DNA from 2 places in the Streptomyces sp. NPDC107562 genome. Region 2 is predicted to be linked to the other one. Evidence: riboswitches for the same ligand, from Rfam matches in the RefSeq annotation. Region 2 holds a riboswitch; the other holds the start of a gene.
The links. Region 2 has a riboswitch for glycine ahead of gcvT (glycine cleavage system aminomethyltransferase GcvT). Riboswitches for the same ligand answer to the same signal wherever they lie in the genome.
Positions count from the first base shown of each region.

Region 1 (3,394 bases), on a different contig from region 2:
GGTGCAGCGGCTCGCGGACCGGTGTGTGCGGCGGCTGCGCGGGGCCGGGCTCTCGGGGCGGACGATCGTCCTGAAGGTGCGGCGGTACGACTTCTCGACGCTGACCCGGTCGGAGACGCTGCGGGGGCCGACGGACGACCCGGCGGTGGTGCGGGAGGCGGCGGCCCGGCTGCTGGACTCCGTGGACACGACCGGGGGTGTGCGGCTGCTGGGGGTCGGGGTCAGCGGGCTCGCCGACTACACGCAGGAGGACCTGTTCGCGCAGGCGGCGGGGGAGCGGGAGGAGGGGGCGGTGGAGGACGTCGCGGAGGAGCCCGAGCGGCCGGAGGCCGGGCCCGTCGAGCGCCGCTGGGCGGCCGGGCACGACGTCCGGCACGCCGAGCACGGGCACGGATGGGTGCAGGGCAGCGGGCTGGGGAGAGTGACCGTGCGGTTCGAGACACCCGAGTCGGAGCCCGGGCGGGTGCGGACCTTCCGGGTCGACGATCCGGCGCTGGAGCCGGCGGATCCGCTGCCGTTGGTGGCGCGAAGACCCGAGCTCCAGGGCTGAGCCCCGCGGGTCATGTCTCGTCGGAGCCCGCCAGCTTGCCGAAGTCGCGGTCCGGGAGCGCCGGGGGAGCGGCCACGTCGAGTCCGTAGTGGTGGTAGAGCTGGAGTTCCTGCTCAGGGGAGAGGTGGCGGCCGACGCCGAAGTCGGGGGCGTCCTTGATCAGGGCGCGCTCGAAGGGGACGTGCAGCGTGCCGTCGATCAGCTCGCTCGGTTCCAGCGGCACGAAGGCGTCCCTGCTGAACAGGCCGGTCCGTATGGCCGCCCACTCCGGTACGCCGGTCGCGTCGTCGAGGTACACCTCGTCGATGGTGCCGATCTTGCTGCCGTGTCGGTCGAATGCCTTGCGTCCGATCAGGTTGCGCGGATCGATGTCGGTCTGCACGGGCCCTCCACTCGCTCGCACCTCATCCGTAAGCACTACAAAAGAGCACATTGCGGAACGCGGCCACTCGAACGCCCGGGCGTTGCCCTCGCTGGTACGCTGGCAAGCGGCTGCTGACCCCGTGCGGGAGAGTCCTCCGGAGATCACCACCGGGGGCGCCGAAGGAGCAAATCCTCCCCGGAATCTCTCAGGCCCACGTACCGCACGGACGAGGTCACTCTGGAAAGCAGAGCGGGTGTCACGGCTCCCGCTCTCACCGACGGTGCAAGCCGGACGTCCTGTGGCGGCCGGTGAAGCTCTCAGGTTGAGATGACAGAGGGGGAGGCCGTCGGGGCACCCGTGCCGGGGTGTCCCTCGAAGGTCGCGTCAGACCAGGAGGCCTCCGCAATGACCGCCCAGCGCATTCCGCTCTCCGAGCTCGAACAGGGCATCCCCTTCGAGCAGCGCCACATCGGGCCCGACCAGGAGGCGCGGGCCAAGATGCTCGCGCAGGTCGGCTACGGCTCGCTCGACGAGCTCACCGCCGCCGCGGTACCGGATGTGATCAAGAACGCCGACTCCCTGGACCTGCCGGGCGCGCGGACCGAGGCCGAGGTGCTGCGGGAGCTGCGCTCCCTCGCGGACCGCAACCAGGTGCTGGGTTCCATGATCGGGCTCGGCTACTACGGGACGTTCACCCCGCCGGTCGTGATGCGCAACGTCATGGAGAACCCGGCCTGGTACACCGCGTACACGCCGTACCAGCCGGAGATCTCGCAGGGCCGGCTGGAGGCGCTGCTGAACTTCCAGACCGTGGTCGCCGACCTCACCGGGCTGCCGACCTCCGGCGCCTCGCTGCTCGACGAGGGCACGGCCGCGGCCGAGGCCATGGCGCTCTCCCGGCGTATGGGCAAGAACAAGAAGGGCCTCTTCCTGGTCGACGCGGACGCGCTGCCGCAGACCATCGCCGTGATCCAGGGACGCGCCGAGCCGACCGGGGTCGAGGTGGTCGTGGCCGACCTCGCCGACGGCATTCCGGCCGAGGTCGCTGAGCGCGAGATCAACGGCGTGCTGATCCAGTACCCGGGTGCCTCCGGCGCCGTGCGCGACATCAAGGCGGTCGTCGACCAGGCGCACGAGCTGGGCGCGCTCGTCACCGTCGCCGCGGACCTGCTGGCGCTGACGCTGCTGAAGTCGCCGGGTGAGCTGGGCGCCGACATCGCGGTCGGCACCACGCAGCGGTTCGGTGTGCCGATGGGCTTCGGCGGGCCGCACGCGGGCTACATGGCGGTGCAGGAGAAGTTCGCGCGCAGCCTGCCCGGGCGGCTCGTGGGCGTCTCCGTCGACGCCGACGGCAACAAGGCCTACCGGCTGGCCCTCCAGACGCGTGAGCAGCACATCCGGCGCGAGAAGGCCACCAGCAACATCTGCACGGCGCAGGTGCTGCTCGCCGTGATGGCCGGGATGTACGCCGTCTACCACGGGCCCGAGGGCCTGCGGAGCATCGCGCGGCGCACTCACCGCTACGCCGCGATCCTCGCCGCGGGCCTTCGCGACTGCGGCGTCGAGATCGTGCACGGCGCCTACTTCGACACCGTCACCGCGCGGGTGCCGGGCCGGGCGGCCGAGGTCGTCGCCGCCGCGCGCGACAACGGCGTCAACCTGTGGCGCGTCGACGCCGACCAGGTCTCCATGGCCTGCGACGAGACCACCACGCGGGACCAGCTGGCCGCCGTATGGTCCGCGTTCGGCGTCGAGGGCGACATCGAGGCCCTGGACGGCGGCACGCGGGACGCGCTGCCCGACGGGCTGCTGCGCACCGACGCGTACCTGACGCACCCGGTCTTCCAGCAGCACCGCTCCGAGACCGCGATGCTGCGCTACCTGCGCCGGCTCGCCGACCGCGACTACGCGCTCGACCGCGGCATGATCCCGCTGGGCTCCTGCACGATGAAGCTCAACGCGACCACGGAGATGGAGCCGGTCACCTGGCCGGAGTTCGGTCAGCTGCACCCGTTCGCGCCGGCCGAGCAGGCGGCGGGATACCTGACGCTCATCCATGAGCTGGAGGACCGCCTCGCCGAGGTCACCGGCTACGACAAGGTGTCGTTGCAGCCCAACGCCGGTTCACAGGGTGAGCTGGCCGGACTGCTCGCCGTGCGCGGCTACCACCGTGCCAACGGCGACGAGCAGCGGACCGTGTGCCTGATCCCGTCCTCCGCGCACGGCACGAACGCGGCGAGCGCCGTCATGGCCGGCATGAAGGTCGTCGTCGTGAAGACCGCCGGGGACGGCGAGATCGACGTCGAGGACCTGCGGGCGAAGATCGAGCAGTACCGCGACGAACTGTCCGTGCTCATGATCACGTACCCGTCCACGCACGGCGTGTTCGAGGAGCACGTCGCCGACATCTGCGCCCAGGTGCACGACGCGGGTGGTCAGGTCTACGTCGACGGGGCCAACCTCAACGCCCTCGTGGGGCT
Region 1 is NZ_JBVKBE010000019.1:10,016-13,409, forward strand. Features, by position in the region: partial or broken gene ACZ7LV_RS34875 (DNA polymerase IV) at 1-639, shown strand, start outside; gene ACZ7LV_RS34880 (PRC-barrel domain-containing protein) at 561-932, opposite strand; glycine riboswitch at 1,047-1,145, shown strand; gene gcvP (aminomethyl-transferring glycine dehydrogenase) at 1,320-3,394, shown strand, end outside.
Region 1: another riboswitch for glycine. It lies ahead of gcvP (aminomethyl-transferring glycine dehydrogenase); the one in region 2 lies ahead of gcvT (glycine cleavage system aminomethyltransferase GcvT).

Region 2 (3,394 bases):
GGAGCTGAAGACCGGAACATAGGCCTGGCCGTCGATCTCCATGCCCGGCAGGTCGAGGGAGCCGCTGCCCGGACCGCCGCCGTTCGGCAGCGGCACCCAGACGAAGCTGCGGGCGAGCACCTCGACGATGCGGCCACCGGCGGAGGGCACGCCGAGTGACGTCGAGAGCACCTCCTCCAGCTCGTTGCCGGGCCATCCGCCGTGCGGATGCGGGTGCTGCGTCTGCGCCGGAAAGTCCCCCGGGAAGTCCATCTGCCTACCGCCTGCTCCGTACCAGTGCTACCGGCTGAAAAGGCTAACCCGCCCGCCCCGCCGCCCGTGGTGTCAGCCCGTGAAGCCGATTCTGCGCAGGGTGTCCGCCGCCGCGCGGTCGAGGAGGATCGCGGCGCCGCAGCCGCGGGGCAGGACCCCGCGCTCGGAGCGGCGCAGCAGGCGGGCGGCCGCGCGGCGGTGCCGCAGGAACGCGTACCGCGAGACTCCGCGGCCACGCTCGCGCTGGCCGGCCAGGGCCTGTTCGGCGCTGACGTCGAGCAGCAGCACATGCAGGGTGCCGCCCCGGCGGCGGGCCTCGCGGGCCAGCCAGGCGCGCACCCAGGCCTGCGTGCCGCAGTCGTGGACGACGACGCCCTCGCCGGAGCGCAGGGCGCGGCGCAGCCCGGCGTAGTGGGCGAGCCGGACGAGGGGGCGGTAGACCCCGTAGGGCAGCCAGTGCGGCGTCCGGGCGTCCCAGCGGTCGCGGGTGTCCTGGGAGTCGATGCGCCGGGCACGGACCGCGCGCCGCATGAGGGTGGACTTGCCGCTGCCGGGCAGGCCGGTGATCACGACGAGGTCGCGGGGGCCGAACAGCAGGGCGTGCGGGCTGCGGCCCGCCCGGTCGCGCAGGTCGCGGACCACGGGGAAGGGCAGCGGGCCGCACGCCTCCCGGGCCGAGGCCGCCGACTGCTTGGGCACAGCGAGGCCCGCGGTGGTCGCGTAGGCCGTGGTCCTGTTCACCGTGATCGTCCTCCCCTGGGGCGGTTCACGAGTCACCGTCCCCGTCGAGTGTAAAGAGAAGGTAATGCGGGGCGCCTCGCGATTCCGTCCGCTTCCGGCAACAAGCCTGCTACAACACGCTGTGCCCGGTCACGGACACTGTGTGCCCCCTCTGAAAGGTCCCCCTGCCGCGCGCCGGCGATGCGTGCAATGATGTGGCCGCCAACTGCATACCGGCCGCTTGAATCCGCGCGGGAGAGTTCCCAGGCACGCTGTGACTGGGACGCCGAAGGAGCAAGTCCCTCCCTTGAATCTCTCAGGCCCCGTTACCGCGCGGGCGAGGCACATCTGAAAAGCGGGCCGCTGCCTCAGTGGCTCCACCCAAGGTGCAAGCCATGGTTCCCCCTTCCCGGGCGGTCATGGCGAACCTCTCAGGTTCCGATGACAGATGGGGAGGAACGACCTCGCCGTCATGCCTTGGGAGACCGACCGATGAGCAGTACCGCACTCCGTCGTACCGCGCTCGATGCCGTGCATCGCTCGCTGGGCGCGACCATGACCGACTTCGCCGGCTGGGACATGCCGCTGCGCTACGGCTCCGAGCGCGACGAGCACCTCGCGGTGCGCACGAAGGCCGGGCTGTTCGACCTCTCGCACATGGGCGAGATCACGGTCGGCGGACCGCAGGCGGCCCAGCTCCTGAACCACGCGCTCGTCGGCAACATCGCCTCCGTCGGCGTCGGCCGCGCCCGCTACACCATGATCTGCCAGGCCGACGGCGGCATCCTGGACGACCTGATCGTCTACCGGCTCGCCGAGACCGAGTACCTGGTCGTGGCCAACGCCGGCAACGCGCAGATCGTGCTGGACGCCCTCACCGAGCGCGCGGAGGGCTTCGACGCCACCGTCCGCGACGACCGCGACGCCTACGCCCTGCTCGCCGTCCAGGGCCCCGAGTCCCCCGGCATCCTGCGGCAGCTGACCGACGCCGACCTCGACGGGCTCAAGTACTACGCCGGGCTGCCCGGCACCGTCGCGGGCGTCCCGGCGCTGATCGCGCGCACCGGGTACACCGGCGAGGACGGCTTCGAGCTGTTCGTGAAGCCGGAGCACGCCGTCGCCCTGTGGGAGGCGCTGACGGAGGCGGGCGCCGGCGTCGGCCTGATCCCCTGCGGCCTGTCCTGCCGGGACACGCTGCGCCTGGAGGCGGGCATGCCGCTCTACGGGAACGAGCTGTCCACCTCGCTGACCCCCTTCGACGCCGGGCTCGGCCGGGTGGTGAAGTTCGAGAAGGAGGGCGACTTCGTCGGGCGCGAGGCGCTCACCGAGGCCGCCGCCCGCGCCGAGGCCGCTCCGCCGCGCGTCCTCGTCGGCCTGATCGCCGAGGGCCGCCGGGTGCCACGCGCCGGGTACGCGGTCGTCGCCGGCGGCGAGGTGATCGGCGAGGTCACCTCCGGCGCCCCCTCCCCGACGCTCGGCAAGCCGATCGCGATGGCCTACGTCGACGCCGCCCACGCGGCCGCCGGCACGCCGGGAGTCGGCGTGGACATCCGGGGCACCCACGAGCCGTACGAGGTCGTGGCTCTGCCCTTCTACAAGCGCCAGAAGTAGACACTGGAACCGGGTCCACCGGACCCGGCGCACCTTTCCGCCTGCTCACACGCAGTGCCGGCAGCCCCCTTTTCCACAGCACTCCCCCGCGTACAGGAGAATCCACGCCATGAGCAACCCCCAGCAGCTGCGCTACAGCAAGGAGCACGAGTGGCTGTCGGTCGCCGAGGACGGCGTCTCGACGGTCGGCATCACCGAGTTCGCGGCGAACGCGCTCGGTGACGTCGTCTACGCCCAGCTCCCCGAGGTGGGCTCCCAGGTGACCGCGGGCGAGACCTGCGGCGAGCTGGAGTCGACCAAGTCGGTCAGCGACCTGTACTCCCCGGTGAGCGGTGAGATCACCGAGGTCAACGAGGACGTGGTGAACGACCCGTCGCTGGTGAACTCCGCGCCCTTCGAGGGCGGCTGGCTGTTCAAGGTGCGGATCGCGCAGGAGCCCGCCGACCTGCTCTCCGCCGACGAGTACGCCGCCCACACCGCCGGCTGAGGAGTCGTAGCGACATGTCCGTCCTGAACACCCCCCTGCACGAGTACGACCCGGCCGTCGCCGCCGCCGTCGACGCCGAGCTGCACCGCCAGCAGTCCACCCTCGAAATGATCGCCTCGGAGAACTTCGCCCCGGTCGCGGTCATGGAGGCCCAGGGCTCGGTCCTGACCAACAAGTACGCCGAGGGCTACCCCGGCCGGCGCTACTACGGCGGCTGCGAGCACGTCGACGTGATCGAGCAGATCGCGATCGACCGCGTCAAGGAGCTCTACGGCGCCGAGCACGCCAACGTGCAGCCCCACTCGGGCGCGCAGGCCAACGCGG
Region 2 is NZ_JBVKBE010000012.1:26,679-30,072, reverse strand. Features, by position in the region: gene ACZ7LV_RS28105 (enhanced serine sensitivity protein SseB) at 1-252, opposite strand, end outside; gene ACZ7LV_RS28100 (AAA family ATPase) at 325-993, opposite strand; glycine riboswitch at 1,215-1,314, shown strand; glycine riboswitch at 1,315-1,430, shown strand; gene gcvT (glycine cleavage system aminomethyltransferase GcvT) at 1,465-2,583, shown strand; gene gcvH (glycine cleavage system protein GcvH) at 2,693-3,070, shown strand; gene glyA (serine hydroxymethyltransferase) at 3,085-3,394, shown strand, end outside.